2 regions of the Rhodococcus sp. NPDC055112 genome follow, and region 2 is predicted to be linked to the other one. Evidence: riboswitches for the same ligand, from Rfam matches in the RefSeq annotation. Region 2 holds a riboswitch; the other holds the start of a gene.
What was found. A riboswitch is a leader RNA that binds a small molecule or an ion and turns the genes downstream of it on or off. The one in region 2 is predicted to bind magnesium.
Positions count from the first base shown of each region.

Region 1: it holds a riboswitch for magnesium, as region 2 does, so the genes downstream of both, mgtA (magnesium-translocating P-type ATPase) here and ACWFRB_RS17130 (MgtC/SapB family protein) in region 2, are expected to answer to the same signal.

Region 1 covers NZ_JBSGTR010000001.1:111,256-122,292, reverse strand. Annotated here, with positions in the region: gene ACWFRB_RS00555 (acyl-CoA thioesterase) at 26-847, shown strand; gene ACWFRB_RS00550 (hypothetical protein) at 893-1,387, opposite strand; gene ACWFRB_RS00545 (hypothetical protein) at 1,384-1,749, opposite strand; gene ACWFRB_RS00540 (TetR/AcrR family transcriptional regulator) at 1,770-2,363, shown strand; gene ACWFRB_RS00535 (PaaI family thioesterase) at 2,411-3,085, shown strand; gene ACWFRB_RS00530 (formylglycine-generating enzyme family protein) at 3,236-3,871, opposite strand; gene ACWFRB_RS00525 (DoxX family protein) at 3,983-4,330, shown strand; gene ACWFRB_RS00520 (AIM24 family protein) at 4,383-5,051, opposite strand; gene ACWFRB_RS00515 (MspA family porin) at 5,221-5,898, opposite strand; gene ACWFRB_RS00510 (MspA family porin) at 5,958-6,626, opposite strand; gene mgtA (magnesium-translocating P-type ATPase) at 6,707-9,322, opposite strand; M-box (ykoK) riboswitch at 9,753-9,926, opposite strand; M-box (ykoK) riboswitch at 10,173-10,346, shown strand; gene ACWFRB_RS00500 (hypothetical protein) at 11,026-11,037, shown strand, end outside.
Region 2 covers NZ_JBSGTR010000038.1:42,055-53,091, forward strand. Annotated here, with positions in the region: gene panB (3-methyl-2-oxobutanoate hydroxymethyltransferase) at 4-852, opposite strand; gene ACWFRB_RS17105 (DUF559 domain-containing protein) at 1,036-1,911, opposite strand; gene ACWFRB_RS17110 (alpha/beta hydrolase) at 2,050-3,624, shown strand; gene glnA (type I glutamate--ammonia ligase) at 3,680-5,020, shown strand; gene ACWFRB_RS17120 (bifunctional [glutamine synthetase] adenylyltransferase/[glutamine synthetase]-adenylyl-L-tyrosine phosphorylase) at 5,027-8,041, shown strand; gene ACWFRB_RS17125 (serine hydrolase domain-containing protein) at 8,052-9,155, opposite strand; M-box (ykoK) riboswitch at 9,326-9,500, shown strand; gene ACWFRB_RS17130 (MgtC/SapB family protein) at 9,814-10,575, shown strand; gene ACWFRB_RS17135 (hypothetical protein) at 10,739-11,037, shown strand, end outside.

The DNA.
Region 1 (11,037 bases), on a different contig from region 2:
CCGTCATCACCTACGAGGAGTCACCGTGACCCGGACCATCGCCCCGCCGCACCCCTTCGACGCCGCCGTCGAGCTCACTCCCGCAGGTGACGGGCGTTTCAGCGGTCACACCTCCCCGGCCTACGCCAACATGGTCGGCCCGTTCGGCGGGATCACCGCCGCGACCCTGCTGCGGGCGGTGCAGCAGCACCCGGACCGTCTCGGCGATCCGCTCTCGCTGACCGTCAACTACGCCGGCCCCATCGCCGAAGGCGCATTCGAGATCTCCGCCCGGCCGGTCCGGACCAACCGCAGCACCCAGCACTGGGCCCTCGAGCTGTCCCAGGACGGGGTCGTTGCGACGACCGCGACCGCGGTGTTCGGCACCCGCCGCGAGACCTGGTCCTCCACCGAGATCGCCCGTCCGGACGTTCCTGCCGTCGATGACGTCGAGGCGGGGGCCTTCCCCGAGTTCATCGCCTGGTCTCGCAACTACGAGATGCGGTTCGTCGAGGGAGGCATCCCTACGACCGAGGCCGTCGAGCATCCCGACACGGTCTCGACGCTCTGGGTGCGCGACACCCCCGCCCGTCCGCTCGACTTCGCGGCCCTGACCGCACTGAGCGACGTGTTCTTCCCCCGAATCTTCCTGCGCCGCGGGCAGTTCATGCCCGCGGGCACGGTCTCGATGACCGTGTACTTCCACGCAGACGCGGAGGTGCTCGCCGCGCAGGCGGAGGGCGCCCTGCTCGGCACGGCCCGCGCCCAGCAGATCCGCAAGGGCTACTTCGACCAGTCCGCGGAGCTGTGGGGGCGCGACGGCGCGCTGCTGGCGACGACCCATCAGCTGGTCTATTTCAAGGACTGAGGCGGCGGACGCCGGACTCGCTCCGGCGTCCGTCCGTCCCGCGCATCACGCGAGGGTGCGCTGCTCCGCCTCGGCCAGGTCCTTCAGCGTCAGCAGCTGCTTTCGCATCATGACCAGGTCGCCGAGCGCCAGCGCCCGCGCCACCACCCACGGCGCGCCACAGTGCATCCGGACCACGAGGCGGGTTCCGCTGCCCTCGGGACGCACCGCGTAGGTGACGGATATCTTGCCGGCGACCAGCGTGATATGCCCATCGGGAACAAAGGACACCAGATCGAAGAGGGACATGAAGCGTTGCCCCACTTCGAGTTCGGTCAGCCCCGGGTCGCGGCGGCGCGGGCTGCGGCGACCGAATCGGTCGAGCAGGTCGTAGCTGTAGGGCGCGACGCGCAGCTGACACAACCAGCCGTAGACCACCTGCGGCGATGCGTCGATGCTGATGGCCCGGTCCGCCTGCACCCCGCCGAAGCCCAGCTCGTCGCACGGCAGGGGTTGACCGCGCTCGGCCTCGGTGGCGCCCCAGACGAGCCCGGGGATCATGCCACGGCCGCTATCTGGCGCAGCAGCCGACGCACGACCACCTGGTGACCGCCACTGCCGATCACCAGCGCCCGGTAGATCTTGCCGTGCAGGCCGGGGAACTCTGCCCACGACTGCGCCCGGACCCGCGTACGACCGGGGCCTTCTTCGTCGAGTTCGAAGATCAGCGCGTAACGCGAGAACCAGTGCCTACCCGACAGCGCCAACCGGGCAGGCGCCTCGGCCGCATCGATCAGGAACCCCCTCGGCGCGGTCGGGTCGTCCTGGTCCTTGCACATGACCTTCAGCAACGCCTTCCATGCCCGATCCCGATTCGTGTCGATCGTTCTGGCATGCTGGTCGATGTAGGGCAATCGCTCCATATAGAAGGAACGTACTAGTAATGGCACCACCCCGCAAGCACGACACCGATGCGATCCTCGACGCTGCGCGCACGCTCGTGCTCGCCGACGGCCCCCGCGCGGCAGGCGTCGCGGCGATCGCCGCGGCGAGTGGCGCACCCGTCGGCACGCTGTACCACCGCTTCGGCAGTCGCAACGGCGTCCTCACCGAGGCGTGGTTGCGCGCGCTTGCCCGCTTCCAAGAGCGTGTCATGGGTGTCGCCGGCGACCCGGACCCGGTCGAGGCGGGTGTCTCGATGGCGGTGGCTACCGTGCGGTTCGCTCGCGAATTGCCCGATGATGCAAAGCTTCTGCTCAACCTGCGTCCGAGCGATCTGCTCGACGGCGGCCCCGACGCGGAGTTCCGCAGTCGCCTCGACCGGATGAACGCGCCGTTGTTCGAGCACCTGCGGCGCCTGGCCCGCGACCTCCTCGGCGCGGACGGCGACCGGGAGATCGACGCCGTCAGCCGCGCCGTCGTCGACCTCCCGTACGCCGCGCTGCGCCGCCACGCCCACGCCGCCGAGCTGCCCGATTGGCTCGACGCCGACCTGGCAGCGACGGCACGCACGCTGTTGACCTCGTACCGGTGCTGACACACCCGCTGGGCGGGCATTCCGCCTGCAACCGATAACGTGTTCTCATGAACGAACAGCAGGTCGGCGGCTCGCTACCCGATCAAGAGCATCACGAGGGCGGGTTCCGGCCGATGTCCGAGCTGATCAACGCGCGCGAGGAACGCGGCGCCGACATCACCAGGGGCGGGCCGCACTACGGCGAACTCATCGAGCAGGTGCGCGGGCTGATGGACCGCGCACGGCTGGCCAGCCCCACCGATGAGCTGGCGTTGGACGCGATCGGCATCCTCAAGCAGCTCAACGACAAGTTGGACGCGGCCGTCGTGAACGAGTGGTCCACGCCGACCTGGACCCGGTTCGACCTGCCCGCCCGCGGGAACATCACGCTCCCGCCCTTCATGATCGACCACGCCGACTCCAGTGGTGTCGACGCCCGTCTCACCTTCCGCAACTACCATCTCGGCGGCAACAACGCCGCGCACGGCGGCCAGGTGGCCGTCGGATTCGACGACCTACTCGGCATGGCCGCCGCGATGCACGCCGGTTCGATCACCCGAACTGCCTCCCTCACCGTGGACTACAGATCCGTCACGCCGCTCAACACCGAGCTGAAGGTCCGTGCCTGGGCCGAACGCCAGGAAGGCCGCAAGGTCTTCGTGCGCGCCACCCTGCACGACGGCGACCGGCTCTGCGCCGAGGCACACGGCCTGTTCATCGTGCTCAAGCCCGGGCAGGCGTGAGTCGGTAGTTCCCGTCGAGGATCTTCCGGCCCGGTCCCGTTACCCGAGGGGGTGGCCCTACCGCCAGATGGTGAACTGGTTGCCGAGAGCCGCCGCGAACCCACCGCAGGACTATCGCGAGGCGCATCGCCCAGGCACGCGGCCGCCGGATCATCCGCGGGCGACGCGGAACCCGACATCGTCGATCCGGTAGGTCGGGTGGCTGCGCCGTCGGGCCGATGCCCGGCAACTCCAGTGCTCGTCGAACCAGCCACCTCCGCGCAGCACCCGATACGTGCCGTACACCTCGGGGTCGTAGAGGTCCCAGCACCATTCCCAGACGTTGCCCAGGGTGTCGTACAGTCCCAACGCGTTCGGCTGCTTCCCGCCCACTTCGTGCGGCCCGCCGTCGGAATTCTCTCGATACCAGGCGATCTCGTCGAGGGGTCCGTGCCGCGGACCGGTCGTCCCGGCCCGGCATGCGCGTTCCCACTCGGCCTCGGTCGGCAGCCGGTACCCGTCGGCTGTCGTGTCCCAGGTGACGTCGTCACCGACAACGCGGTAGGCGGCGACAAGACCGGTTTGCTCGGACATGTTGTTGCAGAACGCGATCGCGTCCCACCACGACACCCCCTCGACCGGCAGGCGCGCACCCCGGATCGCCCCGGGCCACTCACCGGCGATCTCTGCGTATTCGCCCTGGGTCACGGAAGTGGCGGCGATCTCGAAGGCCCCGACATCGACACGCCAGCTGCGGCTGGTTCGCCGATCCGAGAGGGTGACGTCCCCCGCGGGGACGGTGATCATCTTCATGGCCGGTCGACTCCTGGAAATTCGTTCATCGCGCGCTGTCACATTCTCGGCGTGGCGGCCGTCATGGTGGTGAGTCCATTCGAACCCGATGAGGAGACCAAACCGATGAACACCGCCTATGTCATCGTCACCGTCCTGGCCGCAGCGTGGGTCGGCTACTCGGCCGCTGCCGTCTTCTTCCGCGCCGGATGGGTCGTGGAGGCCCTGACCGACTACGGCATCCCCCGGTCGTGGTGGCCGTGGCTCGGTGCCGCCAAGGCCGCCGGGGCCGCGGGGCTGCTGATCGGCCTGTTCGTGCCTGCGATCGGGGTGCTGGCCACGATCGGTCTGTTCCTGTACTTCGCGGGGGCGGTCATCGCCGTGATCCGGGCACGCTCCTACGCGCACATCCCGTTCCCGCTGCTGTACCTGGCGCCGGTGCTCGTCGCCGCGGGGCTGGGATACGCGGCCTGAGCACCATCTCCCGGTCGGTACCGCGGGGCCACGGCCGACCGGGAGGTCAGGGTCAGTGCTGCGGGATGGGGTGACCCTCGGACGCCTGGACGACGACGAATCCGTTACCGGTGAGACACAACTGGTACGCCTCACCCGAGCCGCGTCCGATCGCGGCGGACATCTTCGCGGTCTTACGGATGGTCGACTGCAGCCCGGTCGACCACACCACCGCGCTCTGCATGTCGACAAAGGTGGGGGTGTCCACGTTCAGCACCACGGGGGTGCCGTAGACGTTGATCGCGAGCACACCGCGCCCGCTGAAGGTGGTGTTGAACAGCCCGCCGCTGAGCATCGACGCACCCTCTACCCGATTGATGTCCCAGCTCAGCGAGCTCTCGAAGGCGAGGACATTCGTCCCGTTGACGGTCACCGACTCGTCCTCGAGTTCGAGCAGGAAGATCTCGTCGGCGTCGCGGGCGAGGAAGACATCGCCGCTGCCGGACACCTTCATCAGCGACATGCCCTCGCCGGTGAGTGCCTTCTTGAACAGTTTGCCGAGGCCGCCGCTGCCCTGATAGGCGAAGTCGACATCACCCTGGTAGGCGACCATGGACCCCTGGCGGGCAAGGAAGTGCCCACCGGTTCCGGCCAGGTCCACCTTGAGCATCCGGGAGTTCTGGAGTACGAAAGTCCCTGGCTCACCACTACGTTCCGCGTTCTTCATCAGGTCGCTACGCATGATCCCGATGCTAGCCGAATACGAATCCGTCCGGGCGGGCCAACTCTTCGCGACAACCCACTGCGCTCCAGAATCCTTGGAACACTTACTGTTTGATTGGCCGCACGACCCCGGGGGAAGGGCGCATCGCCCTCCCGCCCGGGGTCGTGTCCGGAACCCGCCGCTTGCGTCAGCCGATGCTGAAGGGCTGGCCCCAGAGGGTGACGGTGCTCGTGACGTTCTCGGTGTCGACGGTGACGTTGACGTAGGAGCGGGCCTGCGCGTAGCCGGCGCAGCCCTCGACGCCCATGGTGGAGTCGGCCCAGGTGACGCTGCCGGTGGCGCCTTCGAAGGAGTGCTCGCCGGAGTGGGACTCGCCACCGAAGTCGTCGGCGGACTCGAGGTCGAGGATCGGGAAGCTCGCGGCCTCGCCGGGACCGATGGAGACGTTGCCCGCGCCACCGGCGGAAGGCTCGGCGTCGCCCTTCCACTCGGCGCCGATGCCGCCTTCCGCCGAGGTCTCGCCGCCGAGGGTGAGCTGGCAACCGACGATGTAGCCGGGCTCGATGGCGCCGCCCTCGGCGCCTGAACCGCCGGAGATCTCGACCTTCGCCGAGCCGGAGACCCACGCGTTCCGATGCAGGGGGGTCGCCCCCATCGACGGCGACACCGTCGCGGACTCGTCGGTCATCGTGACGGTCACCACGGTGCCGTCCGCGAGGGTCTTGGTGATCGTGCCGCCTGGGAGCGGTACGACGGTGTCGGCATTTGCGGCACCGACGGAGCAGAAGCCCAGTGCAACGGCGGCGACCGCTCCGGTGGTGGCGATACGCAGTCCGCGACGCGGGCCGGTCTTGATGTGCATCATGAATTCCTCTTTACGGGTTGATATTTCAGAGTTGTGTCTGGGCCGTGCCGTAGGCGCCCCTACCCGATGCTGAAGGGCTGGCCGTACAGGGTGGTCTTGGAGTAGTCGTTGCCGACGATCTCGACCACGGTGTAGGAACGGGCCTGGGCGTAGCCGCCGCAGTTCTGGATCTCGAGCTGGGTGTCCTGGTACTGCACCGAGTAGGTTCCGTTGCCAGTGATGTCCTTGCCCGCCACGTTCACGAACTTGACCTGGCCTGCGGAGACCGGGACCGTCAGCGAGCCGGAGACCGAGGGGCCCGACAGGTCAAGGCCGGCTCCGATGGAGCCGCCGAGGCCGTTGATGTCGACCTGGCAGCCGACGATGTAGCCGGTGCTGATCCGCGAGACCCCGTGCGTGGAGGAGTTGTTGGTGCCCTTCTCGTTGGTCGCACCGTTCGAGGGACCCGCCTCGCCGTCCTGCGAGGCGCCGGTGACATCGGCGGTGACCGTGCCCGAGACCCAGGCGGTGCGGCCGGCGGCGTTGGCGGCCAGCGACGGGGAGATCAGGGCACTCTCCTCGGTCCGGGTGATCACCGCTCCCGGCCCGGCCTTCTGCCCGTCCGGCAGCGGCACGAAGGTGTCGGCGTGTGCCGCACCGGTCGACATCAGGCCGATCGCGACGGCCGCGGTGGCGCCGATGCCGGCTAGGCGGGCGATGCGGCGCATACGAAAGTTGTTCGAGTTCATGGATTTCCTTTTGAGATTCCGAAGAACGGAGATTGATTGGACACTTGCCGGCGCCGTGCTGACACGACCACCGTTGTGGTTCACAGCCAGCCACCGAAGCGGCGGATGAACCAGATCTTGACCCCCTGAGTGAGAACGCAGTACGCGGTGAGCGTCAGAATCAGCCACGGGAAGTACGACCACGGCAGCGGAACGAGGCCCAGTGCCTGACCCCATCCGATGAACGGGAACACCAATCCGAAGACGCAGACCAGCCCGGTCGAGATCAAGACCGGCAGGGACGCCCTGGACTGGATGAACGGAATGCGTCCCGTCCTGATGATGTGCACGATCAGCGTCTGCGAGATGATGGATTCGATGAACCAACCGGACTGGAACAGCGCGGCCTGCTCGGGGGTGTTCGCGGCGAAGACGAACCACATCAGTGCGAACGTGGTGATGTCGAAGATCGAGCTGATGGGTCCGATGAAGACCATGAACCGGGTGAGGCTGCGGGTCTCCCACTTGCGCGGCTTCTCGACGAACTCGCGGTCCACCTTGTCCCACGGGATCGTCAGCATCGCCATGTCGTAGACGAGGTTCTGCACCAGCAGCACGGCCGGGATCATCGGGATGAACGGAAGCAGTGCGCTCGCGACGAGGACCGAGAACATGTTGCCGAAGTTCGAGCTCGCGGTCATCTTGATGTACTTGAGGATGTTGCCGAAGGTGCGGCGCCCCTCGACCACACCGCGCTCGAGGACACCGAGGTCCTTCTCGAGCAGGATGATGTCGGCCGACTCGCGGGCGATGTCGGCGGCGGTGTCCACCGAGATCCCGACGTCCGCCGTCCGCAGGGCCGGTGCGTCGTTGACCCCGTCACCGAGGAATCCGACGGTGTGCCCGTTCCGCTTGAGCGCGTCCACGATCCGGGCCTTCTGGAGCGGGTTGGTCTTCGCGAAGATCGTGGTCTCTCCGACGATCGCGTCGAGGTCGTCATCGTCCAAGCGGTCGATCTCCGCACCGGTGATGATGGTCCCGACGTCCAGACCGACCTTCCCGCAGACGGTTTCGGCGACCAGCTCGTTGTCGCCGGTGATCACCTTGACCGCGGTCCCGTGGGCTCGAAGCGCTTCGATCGCTGCGGCGGCCGATTCCTTCGGCGGGTCGAGGAACGTCAGGAAGCCGACGACCGTCATCTCGGACTCGTCCGCAGTCGAGTACTCGCCCCTCTCACCGGCCGAGGCGGTGGGCATGCGTCGAGTGGCGAGTGCCAGGACCCGCTTGCCGAGCCCGTTCTGCTCGGCGACGAGGCGGTCGAGGGCCGAGCGCAGGCCCGGCGTCAGCTCGTGGGTTGCGCCGTTCACCTCGACCGAGGTGCACACGGCGAGCACCTCTTCTACTGCACCCTTGGTGATGATCAGGTCGTCGGCGCCGTCGTTGACGATCACGGACATCCGTCGGCGGGCGAAGTCGAACGGGATCTCGTCGACCAGGCCGTGCTCGCGGCGGATCCTCTCGACCAGGTCGGGGCCCGCGGCCTCGATGACGGCGCCGTCGAGGAGGTTGCGCAGCCCGGTCTGGAACACCGAGTTCATGGTGGCCAGACGCAGCGTGTCGACACTGAGCCTGCCGGCCGTGTCCAGGTGCTCCTCCAGCACGATTCGGTCCTCGGTGAGAGTTCCCGTCTTGTCCGTGCACAGCACGTCCATCGCACCAAAGTTCTGAATAGCATTGAGCTGCTTGATGATCACCTTGTGCCGGGACATGTACAACGCACCCTTGGCAAGATTGGCGGTGACGATCAGCGGAAGCATCTCCGGCGTCAACCCGACCGCGGTCGCGACACCGAACAGCAGCGCCTGGCTCCAGTCCTTGGTGAGTCCGTTGATGATGAAGACCGCAGGCACCATGACGACCATGAAGCGGATCAACAGGAAACTGACCTTCTTCACCCCGATGTCGAAGCTGGTCTCGGGGCGGCCAGTGCCCAGCCCCTCGGTCATCGCGCCGAAGTAGGTGTCGTCCCCGGTATGGACCACGACCGCGGTCCCCGAGCCGGACACCACCGAGGTGCCCATGAACGCGAGGTTCCCCGCCTCGAGGATCCGATCGGGCTCGAGGCGGGCAACCGGATCGCCCGTCTTCTCTGCGGACATCGACTCGCCGGTGAGCATCGCCTGGTTGACCTGCAGGTCCTTGGCGCGCACGACTCGCATGTCCGCGGGAATCATGTCGCCGGCCGCGAGCTGGACGATGTCCCCTGGCACCAACTGCTCGATGGGGATCTCGGCGGTCACCACCGTGTCGCCAATCTGGCGGGTGGTGGAGACCGTGGTGCTCACCATCGCCTTGAGCGCCTCAGAGGCCCGCCCCGACCGGTACTCCTGCCAGAACCGCAACGACACACTGATCAGGACCATCACGCCGACCGTGCTGATCCCCATGTAGTCGGGACCCTCTTCGGGGTCGGCCAGATAGACCTCGGTGATGTACATGATCACGCCGATGAACAGCAGGATCAGGATGAACGGATTCTTGAAGGTGGCCAGGAACTGCACTATTGCCGGCGCCGGCCGGTCGTGGCGGACCTCGTTGCTGCCATGCCTGCGGCGTAGCGGGTCGATCTGGTCCGATCTCAATCCCTTTGGAGTGGTGTGCAGTTCGGCGTACACGCCCGGATAGCGCAGGCGGATGATCCCGGCGAGCGCCGCCATCTGACGGTCGGGGAGTACCGCTTGACTGTTTCGATTGGCAGTCTTGCCCGGGCTCCTCGGGGGTGAGAAGACACTGGTTTCTGACATGACAGATCTCTCGGTCGCGCACGAACTCGCTAGCGTTCGGGCACGACGAAATAAGCTCTGCGACTACGACTGTCGCGAGAATGATCGCGGCGAGAGGCCGCGCGTGGAGGTCCGGCGATGTCCGCGACTAGCGGGCGCGATGGACACCGGCGGTGAGGAATCCGGGCGAGGCCGGATATCGACTCGGCGGTTCGTCCACGGTGGTCACCTCCCGGGTTCGGATACGGGCACGTCCAGTGGGGACGAAGCTCCGCGATGGTGTGTCCACAGCACAGAAGGGCAGGATCGAGGTCGCGATGCGGCCGCTTGTGAATACCGACACGAACGAGTCGCCCTGCCGAATTCGACACCCCCACGTACGAGTTTTGGCACTGCACGACGTGTCCCACACCACTGCGGGAAGCCACTTTGGGTCACCCCTTAAGCCGGGGAGACCTGTCCTGACCTTGGGCGTCTCTCGACGTCGTGAGATCAGTGGCCTGTGTTCGTGCAGACGCCTCACCTAACGAGGTGCTGCGCCGACAGGCAATCATTGCGGGGCGGCTGATGTCAACCTGCATGCCACGGATCGCCGATCTCCGCCGTGCACCAGCGCACGCCGACGGCAACCAAGATACTCCTAAAATGTTGTGCAACTGCATATTCAGTCTCTTCAGCGGCGAAATATGCTTCGCAGCAATCTTTTCGGAAGTCGGAATGATCTTGGTGTGCCATCGCCCCTGCGGGTTGACATATATCGCGGGTGTCGGCACCATGGTCGGCGTAAGCACCTCGCTAGGCGAGGCTCCTGCATGAACACAGGCCACTGATCTGACGACGTCGACAGACGCCCAAGGTTAGGACAGGTATTCCCGGATTAAGGGTCTATCCAAAGTGGCTTCTCGATCGTATCGGGACACGTCGTGCAGTGCCGAAGCTCTGACGAGAGGGGTGCCCGACCGGGACAATTGCCGTCCCGGCGCCCTCCCCGTGTGCGAATCGACGCCCGCGTGCGTCCTGTCTGCGAGGAGGTGAGGAACGCAGTGAGTACCAGCGATAGTCCGTATCCGTCTAGGACTTTCATTTCGTTCCGAACCGGCCCCGGCACGGCGTCAGCATTCTGCGGCCTGACGTTGCAGTAGCCCACCCGGCCTCGTCGTCGACAGCACTTCCGTTGACTCGATCGAGCTCCGGCGTGGCGCCAATCAGGCAGGCACGCTTCACCTTGCCATGGGACCGGTTTCCCTCCGACAGGAGAAGACCATGGCTTTTGTTATCACGCAACCTTTTTCGACGGCGCGCCAGTCCGCGATGCTCCCTGCATTCCGACGCGCGGCCAACCGGCTGTGGGGGCGACGCAACCTGACCCCACAGGAACGCGCCAACCTGTATGCCTCACAAACACCGGTGGCAGTGATCACCGCCTCGATGGGAGGCCATCCCCACTCGAGCGGGGCTCGGCGCTGGTGACACCAGGCGGGGCCCCAGCCCTCCGATGTTGCTCGTTGTTCGGCTCCGCCCCCTCGCGGGGCGGAGCCGAAACACAATGTGACCCGCCCCACGTTTCGCTGCCTTGCACATACCCCCCGGGGGTACTAGCTTGGTCGACGAGAACACCAACGACGAGAGGCCGAGACATGAGCACCGAC
Region 2 (11,037 bases):
GCGTCAGAAGCTGTGTTCCTCCGCGGGGAAGGTGCCGGACCGGACCTCGGCGGCGTAGGCGGCCGCCGCGCCGCGCAGATCGTCGCCGACCGCGGCGAACTTCTTGACGAACTTGGCGGTCTTGCCGCTGGTGTACCCGGCCATGTCCTGCCAGACCAGCACCTGCGCATCGCATTCGGCGCCCGCACCGATGCCGACGGTCGGGATCGTCAGCTTCCTGGTGACCTGCCCGGCGATCTCGGCGGGCACCATCTCCATGACCACGGAGAACGCGCCCGCCTCCTGCACGGCGATGGCGTCGGCGACGAGCTGCTCGGCTCCGTCGCCGCGGCCCTGCACGCGGAAGCCGCCGAGGGTGTTCACGGACTGCGGGGTGAACCCGATGTGTGCCATCACCGGGATGCCCGCGGCGGTGATCGCGGCGATCTGCGGGGCGACGCGCTCGCCGCCCTCGAGCTTGACCGCGTGCGCCTGGCCCTCCTTCATGAACCGGGTGGCGGTGGCCAGCGCCTGTTCGGGGGAGGACTCGTAGCTGCCGAACGGCAGGTCGGCGACGACGAGGGCGTTCGGGGCGCCGCGGACCACGCCGCGGACCAGCGGGATCAGCTCGTCGATGGTGATCGGCACCGTCGTGTCGTAGCCGTAGACGACGTTCGCGGCGGAGTCGCCGACGAGGAGTACCGGGATGCCGGCCTCCTCGAAGAGCCGCGCGGTCGAGTAGTCGTAGGCGGTGAGCATCGCCCAGCGCTCACCCTCGGCCTTCATGGTCTGCAGGTGATGGGTGCGGATCTTGGTTCGCTTGGCGGCCGGCTGAGCGGGCGCGGAACCATAGGGCGCAGTGTTATCGGACATCAGTGTCCCTTTCGTGCCTCGAGGCCCAGTGCGGGTCCCCGGGTTGTGGGTGATGACGTAGCTCAGTCTGCCACCGGCCGACCACCCCGAGAACAGGCGGTGACGTGCAATTGGTCACACCGGTAGTGGGTGGTCTTGGGAAGGATCTGCCCCGCATTCCGGGGCTGATCCTTCCCAAATCGGTCAGGACCGGCTTTCGAGTGCCGCGACGATCTGGTCCAGGACGGAATCCGGGTCATGCCGCAGCTGGTGCCAAGTGAAGCGGAGCACGTGCCAGCCGGCGTTGACCAGGATGTTCTGGCGCCGGGCGTCGTTGTTGAACCGGGCCACGTCACGGTGCCAGGCCCACCCGTCCACCTCGATCGCGACTCGGTTGCGCACGAACGCCACGTCGATCTCATATCCACAGCTGGTGACGTAGGCACTCCAGTCGGTCAGTTCCGATCTCCGCAGCAACCGCAGCAGCATGCGCTCGGCCTCCGACGCGCCACCCTCGCCTGCTGAGCGGAGCAGGCGGGCGGCGGCGGCGGTGCCGTACCGTCCGCTGTTCCTCTCGTGCACGGCCTCCAGGACCGGGAGCGTCGTGTGACGCTGCAGCGCTCGGTCCATCAACACTGATCCGTCCCGGAGTTCGACGGCAGCCTCGAGGACGGTGAGTGGGAGTTCGGTGACGCGCAGGCCGCGGACCGTGCCGATATCGGTCCAGTGCAGGTCGCGCCGCCGGATACGGATCCGGTCCCGGTTCTTGACTGCACGGGCGCGGGGAACCGTGACGAGGTCGTCGGCGGGAGGCCGGTCGGTGAGGCCGAGCCACCAGGCCGCGCTCGTACTGCTCGCCACGGCGTCCGGCCCGGCCGCGAACACCGACGCTCGCAGCCGTGCGGCCCGAGTCAGCTGCCGGTCGGACCGTAGGTAGATGCCCCGGTGCAGACGCCGCCACTGACCGGTGCTCACCCGGCGGTCGACGGCGGTCGTGCTCATGCCCGCCGACCGCGCCTGATCCAGGGTGATGACGCCGTCCTGATTTGCCATCAGGGCGTGCACGGCGATCGGTGTCATGTCGTCTTGGACGTCGGTCGGACCGCCTCAGGTTCCAACGAGCACGACCTTTGGCAGGATCTGCCCCGGAATTCGGGGTCGATCCTGCCGAAGTTGCGCGGACCTGCCCTGTTCGCTGCCCGTGGCACCATCGATGGCATGCCGATGTCGCGCCGAGTCCCAGTCGTACTGGCCGTGGGAGCGCTCGTCGCTGCCATGGCCGCCGGATGCGGGAGCGTGGTCGACGGGGCCGCCCAAAGCGAGGCGGCAGGCAGGCAAGCGGGCGACTTCGGTCCGGGTGCGGGCGCGGTCCCGGCGGGCCTGGAGGCGTTCTACACGCAGACCCCGCAGTGGGAGTCCTGCGAGCGCTACAGCACCGACGGGATGCCGCTGGCCAGCAGCCTCGAATGTGCCGAGATCACCGTGCCGGTGGACTACGCGGACCCGAAGGGGGGCACCGCGAAGGTCGCGATCTCCCGGAGCCAGGCGACCGGCCAGAAGGTCGGGTCCCTCCTGGTCAACCCCGGCGGCCCCGGCGCCTCCGGCTTGGCGATGGCGACCGACGGCGCGGGCACCGCGTTGGGCGAACGGTTCGACATGATCGGGTTCGACCCGCGCGGGATCGGCGCGTCGACACCGCAGGTTCGCTGCCTGACGCCGGCGGAGACCGACGCGCAGCGCGCTGATCCCGGCGTGGACATGAGCCAGGAGGGGATCGCCAGGATCGAGGCGAAGAACGCCGACTACGCGCGCAAGTGCGCCGAGCGGACCGGTGCCGAGTTCCTCGAGCACGTCGGCACCCGTGAGGTGGTCCGGGACATGGACGTGATCCGTTCGGTGCTCGGCGACAAGAAGCTGAGCTACCTCGGGTACTCCTACGGCACCCGGCTCGGCTCGAGCTACGCCGAGACGTTCCCCGCGAACGTGCGCGCGATGGTGCTCGACGGCGCGCTGGACCCGAACCAGGACCAGGTCCAGGAGGTGGTGCTGCAGGCGGCGGGCTTCCAGGAGGCGTTCGACGCGTTCGCTGCGGACTGCGCGCAGTCGGACGACTGCCCGCTCGGCACCGACCCCGCCCGGTTCAGCGCGCGGTTCAAGGAGCTGGTCGATCCACTGGTCGACAAGCCGGCGGACACCACCGACCCCAGGGGCCTCGGCTACCGGGACGCGATCACAGGGGTCCAGCAGGCGCTGTACTCGCAGAACCTGTGGGGGATGCTCCGTGGCGGGCTCAGCTCGCTGGCCGACGGCCACGGCGACACCCTCCTGCAGCTGGCCGACACGTACGAGGGTCGCCAGGAGGACGGCAGCTACAGCAACATCGAGGACGTGTTCAACGCGGTTCGGTGCGTCGACGACCCGCCGGTCACCGACAGGGCGGAGGCAGGCGCGGCGGATACCGAGTTCCGGCGGGCCGCGCCGTTCCTCGACGACGGTCGCGGCACGGGCAATGCCCCGCTGGACACCTGCGCCTTCTGGCCGGTGCCCAGCTCCGGGAGCCCGCACACGATCGATGCCCCCGGTCTGCCGCACCTCGTGGTGATCTCGACGACCGAGGATCCCGCCACGCCGTACCAGGCGGGCGTGGAGCTGGCCAAGCAGCTCGGGGCCTCCCTGATCACGTACAGGGGGACCCAGCACACCGTCGCGATGAGCGGCGTCTCCTGCGTCGATGACCCCGTCGTCGAGTACCTCACCGAGCTGACCGAACCCCAGCCCGACCTCACGTGTTAGTAACCGATTTCACGATGTAACACAGATTTAACGGACTTTGCCTACTCTCGCGGACATGGATCGCCAAAAGGAATTCGTGCTCCGCACCCTCGAAGAGCGCGACATCCGTTTTGTACGACTGTGGTTCACCGATGTGCTCGGCTACCTGAAGTCGGTGGCGATCGCCCCGGCCGAACTCGAGGGTGCCTTCAGTGAGGGCATCGGGTTCGACGGTTCGGCCATCGAGGGCTTCTCGCGGGTTTCGGAGGCGGACACCGTCGCCAAGCCGGACCCGTCGACCTTCCAGATCCTGCCGTGGGCGCACAAGGACGGCGCGCAGCACTCCGCGCGCATGTTCTGCGACATCGCGATGCCGGACGGGACCCCGTCCTGGGCCGACCCGCGGCACGTGTTGCGCCGACAGCTCAGCAAGGCGAGCGACCTCGGGTTCAGCTGCTACGTGCACCCCGAGATCGAGTTCTTCCTGCTCGAGAACGGCCCCGCCGACGGCACCCCGCCGGTGCCCGCGGACAGTGGCGGCTATTTCGACCAGGCCGTGCACGACTCCGCGCCGAACTTCCGCAGGCACGCCATCGACGCGCTCGAGTCGATGGGCATCTCCGTCGAGTTCAGCCACCACGAGGCCGCGCCCGGGCAGCAGGAGATCGACCTGCGCTACGCCGACGCGCTGTCGATGGCCGACAACGTGATGACCTTCCGCTACATCGTGAAGGAGGTCGCGATCAACGAGGGCGTGCGCGCGACCTTCATGCCGAAGCCGTTCAGCGATCAGGCCGGGTCGGCGATGCACACCCACATGAGCCTGTTCGAGGGCGAGAACAACGCCTTCCACAACCCGGACGACCCGATGCAGCTCTCGGACACCGGTAAGGCGTTCATCGCAGGCATCCTCGAACACGCCAACGAGATCAGCGCAGTGACGAACCAGTGGGTGAACTCCTACAAGCGGCTGATCCACGGCGGCGAGGCCCCGACCGCCGCGTCCTGGGGTCCGTCGAACCGCTCGGCCCTCATCCGGGTGCCGATGTACACGCCGAACAAGGCCTCCTCGCGTCGTGTCGAGATCCGCAGCCCAGACTCGGCCTGCAACCCCTATCTCACCTTCGCGGTGCTGCTGGCCGCCGGACTCCGTGGCATCGAGAAGGGCTACGAGCTGCCGCCCGAGGCCGAGGACGACGTCTGGTCGCTGACCTCCGCGGAGCGCAGGGCGATGGGCTACAAGGAGCTGCCGAGCAGCCTCGACACCGCGCTGCGCGAGATGGAGCGCTCTGAACTGGTGGCCGAGGCACTCGGCGAGCATGTGTTCGATTTCTTCCTGCGCAACAAGCGGCGCGAGTGGGAGGAGTATCGCAGCCAGGTGACCCCGTTCGAGATCAAGACCTACCTGGGTCTGTAAGCACCAATGGTCAAGCCGCCTACCGCCCGTTCCACCATCCCCAGCGTCGGCCGTCTCGGCCTCGTCGAGCCGACCGCGGGGGCCGAGCTCGCCCACCTCGACTGGGCCAACCCGGAGAGTCTGGAGCTGCTCTGGGCGCTCTCGCGCGCCGCGAACGCCGACCTTGCCCTGCGCACCCTGGTCCGCGTCAAGGACGGGCTCGGTGACGGTTGGGCCGAGCTGGATGCCGAACTCCGCACCGATACTGCCTTGCGGGGCAGGCTGTTCGGATTGATCGGCGCGTCGAGCGCGTTCGGTGACCACCTCGTCGCGGACCCGTCCGGGTGGAAGCTGCTGGCGGGGGAGTCCCAGCTGCCGAGCCGGGACGAGCTCACCGACGAGCTGCTGGCCAGTGTGCAGGCCACCCAGGACGACAGCGCGTCCGAGACCAATCTCGTGTACCGGGCGGGGATCACCGGCCCGGCCGCGATCGCCGCGCTGCGCAAGACATACCGCGACCAGCTGATGGTGCTGGCGGCCTCCGACCTCGCGGCCACCGTGGAGAACGAGCCGGTGTTGCCGTATCAGACGGTCGGCCGCCAGCTCTCCGACATGGCCGATGCCGCCCTCACGGGCGCGCTCGCGGTCGCGGTCGCCGAGATCTACCCCGACGGGCCGTGCCCGGCCCGCCTCGCCGTGATCGCGATGGGCAAATGCGGTGCGCGCGAACTGAACTACGTCAGCGACGTCGACGTGGTGTTCGTCGCGGAGCCCTCGGACGCGTCCACCAGCAGGCTCGCGGGCGAGCTGATGCGGGTGGGGTCTGCCGCCTTCTTCGAGGTGGATGCGGCGCTGCGACCGGAGGGCAAGCGCGGCGAGCTGGTGCGCACGCTCGACTCGCACATCGCGTACTACAAGCGTTGGGCCAAGACCTGGGAGTTCCAGGCGCTGCTCAAGGCGCGACCGGCGACCGGTGACCTCGAGCTCGGCGAGCGGTACGTCGACGCGCTGAGCCCGATGGTGTGGATGGCCTCCGAGCGCGAGGACTTCGTCGTCGACCTGCAGGCCATGCGCCGCCGGGTCGAGGAGATGGTGCCGCCGGAGCTGCGCGAGCGGGAGATCAAGCTCGGCCGCGGCAGTCTGCGCGACGTCGAGTTCGCGGTGCAGCTGTTGCAGCTGGTGCACGGGCGTGCGGACGAGTCGCTGCACGTGAAGAGCACCGTCGACGCGCTGACCGCGCTGGCGGCAGGCGGCTACGTCGGGCGCGACGACGCCGCGAATCTCGCTGCGTCGTATGAATTCCTGCGGTTGATCGAGCACCGGCTGCAGCTGCAGAAGCTCAAGCGCACGCACACGCTGCCGCCCGCGGACGACGAGGAGGCGCTGCGCTGGCTCGCTCGCGCGGCGCACATGCGTCCGGACGGCCAGCGGGACGCGCTCGGCGTGCTCAACGCCGAGGTCAAGCGCAACGCGCACCGGATCCGTCGCCTGCACGCCAAGCTCTTCTACCGGCCGCTGTTGGAATCGGTTGCCCGGCTGGACAAGGACGCGATCCGGTTGAGCCCGGACGCGGCGACGCGTCAGCTCGCCGCGCTCGGCTACACCGCGCCCGAGAATGCCCTCGGTCACCTGAAGGCGCTGACCGGCGGCGCGTCGCGGAAGGGGCGGATCCAGGCCCTGCTGCTGCCGACCTTGCTCGAATGGCTCAGCGACACACCAGATCCCGACGCCGGACTGCTCGCATACCGCAGACTGTCCGAGGCGATGCTCGAACAGGACTGGTTCCTGCGGGTGCTGCGCGACGAGGGTGCGGTGGCCCAGCGCCTGATGATCGTGCTCGGATCGTCCGCGTACATCCCGGACCTGCTGATCAAGGCGCCGGACGTGCTGCGGTTGTTCGCCGACGGACCGACCGGACCCCGACTGCTCGACATCGACCCGGACGAGGTCGCCCGCGGGATCCTGTCCTCCTCCGCGCGTTACGACGATCCGGTGCGTGCGGTCAACGCCGCTCGCTCGCTGCGCAGGCACGAGCTGGCGCGGGTGGCGTCGGCCGACGTGCTGGGGATGTTGGACGTCCCGCAGGTGTGCCGCGCCCTGTCCTCGGTGTGGGCGGCCGTGCTCGGGGCCGCGCTGGACGCGGTGATCCGTGCCAGCGAGGCCGAACTGGGTGGTCCTGCGCCCGCGTCGTTCGCGGTGATCGGAATGGGCAGGCTCGGCGGTGGCGAACTCGGCTACGGCTCGGACGCGGACGTCCTGTTCGTCTGCGAACCCAAGCCCGGCGAGGACGAGGTCCGGGCGGTCAAGTGGGCCAACAGCATCGCGGATCGGGTGCAGAAGCTGCTCGGCGCGCCGAGCACGGACCCGCCGCTCGAGGTGGACACCGGCCTGCGCCCCGAGGGCCGCAACGGTCCACTGGTGCGGACGTTGGCGTCGTACGAGGCGTACTACCGACAGTGGGCGCAGGCCTGGGAGATCCAGGCGCTGCTGCGCGCGCACACCGCCGCGGGGGACCCGGACCTGGCTCTGCGGTTCCTGCACATGATCGACCAGACCCGGTACCCGGAGGGCGGGGTCTCCGAACAGGCGGTCCGCGAGATCCGGCGGATCAAGGCCAGGGTCGACTCCGAGCGGTTGCCGCGCGGCGCCGACCCGGCCACCCACACCAAGCTCGGACGCGGCGGCCTGGCCGACGTGGAGTGGACGGTGCAGCTGATCCAGCTCCGGCACGCCCACGACGTGCCCGCGCTGCACAACACCTCGACCCTCCAGACGCTGGACGCGATCGGCGCGGCGGAACTGATGAGCGAGACGGACATCGAGCTGCTGCGCGAGGCCTGGCTCACGGCGACCAAGGCCCGCAACGCCCTGGTCCTGGTGCGCGGCAAGCCCACCGACCAGCTGCCGGGACCGGGCCGGGTGCTGTCCGCGGTCGCGCAGGTCGCCGGCTGGAACTCCGGCGACGCCGGGGAGTTCCTGGACAACTACCTGCGCGTCACGCGCCGGGCGAAGGCCGTGGTGGAGCACACCTTCGGCGCCTGATCGAGGTCCCTCACGGGCACAGCGCGTGCGAGAGCAGGGCCTCGCTGTCGGTCTGCCGGGTCGGGATCTGGGTGAGGGTGATGGTCACCGCCCGGCCCTCGGCGCTCGCACCGGACAGGGTGTAGTAGCCGGGGATCCCGCCGGTGTGGCCGACGTACCTGACCCCGCACGGCAGGTCGGTTGATCCGACGCCGAGGCCGTAACCCATGCCCTCGGCCTCGTCGGTGGCGGGTAGTGCCTTCGTCATCTCGTCCAGCTGCGCACGGGGGACCACCTTCCCGTCCAGCAGCGCGAGCCAGAACCTGTTGATGTCGCGGCCGGTGGAGACCAGGGCACCCGCCGACCAGGGGACCGAGGGTTCGATCATCGAGACGTCGGTCATGACGCCGCCGACGTCCTGGTATCCGGAGGGGTGCGGGCCCCGGATCGCGCGCTCGCCGGGTCCGGGAAGGTAGGTGTCCTCGAGGCCCTGGGGACCGAGGATGCGGGTGGTGAGCTCGTCGGTGTAACTGTGCCGGGTCACCGCCTCGATCAGCATGCCGAGAACGATGTAGTTGGTGTTGGTGTAGACGAATCGGGATCCCGGCGGAAACTGTGCCGGTTTCGCCATCGCGATCGCCACCGCCTGGGCCGGGGTCGTCGTGCGGTTCTCCATCGCGGCGACCAGCTCGTCCGCCCCCGGCTCGCCCGCGAACTCGGGCAGCCCGCTGCGGTGCTGCATGAGCTGCCGGACCGTGATCGCCGTGCCCTCCCCGCCCGCGCCCGCGACCACGCCGGGCAGGTAGCCGTCGACGGCGCGGTCGAGCTCGACCTTTCCCTCCGCCACGAGTTGCATGACGATCGCGGACGTGAAGGTCTTGGTGATGCTGCCCACTCGGACCCGACTGTCGTCGGCGATCAAGGCGCCGGTCGTGCGGTCGGCGACGCCGCTCGTCAGGACCGTGGTGGTGCTGCCCGCGCTCACTGTCGTCACGGCGCCGACGACCCCAGCGCTCGTCAGTCCGTCGAGGTCCTTCTGCAGGGTGCGGGTGCGCTCGAAATCCGCACAGCCGCTGAGCAGTAGGGCGATCGCGGCGATGGCGGCGACGGTGAGCGCCGGCTTCTGTGGTCGCATGGCGATGACCGTACGGACGGGGCCGATCGGTGTCATCGGGGTTGCCCCTGATCTGTGCCCTGATATTCGGTCGGGGAGTGGCCTCGGCGACCTGATCGGTGTCGGCCTCGGCGTCGCGCGGCGGCGTGGGCGGGTTGCCCCTCCCGAACATCGCGCCTACGGTGGAAAACGCAGCACCTCGTTAGGCGAGGCTCCTGCACGAACACAGGCCACTGATCTGACGACGTCGAGAGACGCCCAAGGTTAGGACAGATCTCCCCGGATTAAGGGGTGATCCGAAGTGGCTTCCCTGAGGTGATCGGGGATACGTCGTGCAGTGCCAAAGCCCTTACGTGGAGGTGTCAGTCGACGGAATCCATATCGCTGTAAGTGGATTCGGCGCCGTGTGCTCGCAGGTTCCACCGCGACGGTGCCCATCCGTTCGCAGCAGCCAGACATACGAGGAGGTGACCACCGTGGACGACCCGCCCAGTGGAGTTTTGACGCAACATGATTCGGCCGACGGTGGTCGCTCAGGCGACTAGTCCCGCCCACCTCGGTCCTTCCCCTCGCGACCTCGGGTCGCGTTCGAGCCCGCGACATTCGATGTTTCGGAGCAACCCTGTGCTGCGCGCCGACCCTGTCGGAGCCGATCCGGCACATGGAACCAGGAGTGACGATGGATACGACGGTGATCATCCTGCGCGTAGCGCTCGGCCTCACGCTGGGCGCTGCGGTCGGCATCGAGCGACAGTGGCGGTCCCGGCTGGCCGGGCTCCGGACCAACGCACTGGTCAGTCTGGGGGCCACGCTCTTCGTGATCCTGGGCGCCTACAGCTTCGACGGTCCGGGCGCGGACCCGACCCGCGTTGCCGCACAGATCGTTTCGGGCATCGGGTTCCTCGGGGCCGGCGTGATCATGAAGCAGGGCGCCTCGATCACGGGATTGAACACGGCTGCGACGTTGTGGGCGACGGCGGCGATCGGTGCGCTGGCGGGCGGCGGGATGTACTGGGCCGCGGTGATCGGCACCGTGGCGATCATGACGGCGAACACGCTGCTGCGTCCGCTCGGCCGGTTGATGGACCACCAACCGGCCACCAAGGGGCGCGAGTTGCCGCCTGCGGAATACGTCTTCGAGGTGACGTGCCGTGACGACGCCGAGGCCCACGTGCGCGGCCTCGCCGTGCAGTCGGTCTCGCGCCCGGAGTTCCGGCTGCGATCGGTGCGCTCCTTCGACCTGCCGGAGACCGGCGAGGTGACGGTGCTGGCGGAGCTGTCCGCCGACGAGCGGGACGACCGGCTGCTCGAGAGCGCGGTCAGCAGACTCAGCATGGAGCCACTGGTGACGCACGTGCGTTGGACGGTGGAGACCGACTCTCGCTGCGCTCGACCCGCCGCCGAGTGTGCAGCTGCAGGCGCCCGCTCTCGGCCGACGTGACGGTGGGTGCACACTCGGCGCGACGCCGCTGGTACTCGGACGATTGTCCATATGTCGGCGCCTGCCGGAGCCCGGGGAATTGCGGCGTTTCGCGCACCCACTGCCGCGACCGGAAGTTACAGTCAGTCCTGGCTCGTCCTTCGTCTGCAAGGTGAGGATCGACATGAAACTGATGACCCGAACGTCAGTATCGGCCCTGTTCGCCGCGGCACTGATCGCCGGAGCGGGAACTGCACACGCCAGCCCGATCTCCCCGGACGAGGGCCAGTCGCGACCGGTGGTCCCGGGGGTGCACCTGGTCGACCAGAAACAGGCGGCGCTGGAGAACATGCTCAACGAGCTCAATCTCGGTTGGGCCAACGGCGGTGCGGCAGGAACGGCGATCGGCGCGGCCATCGGGCTCGGCGTCGGATGTCTCTCGATGTTCCCTGGCAGCCTCGCCGGTTGCATGATCGGGTTGCC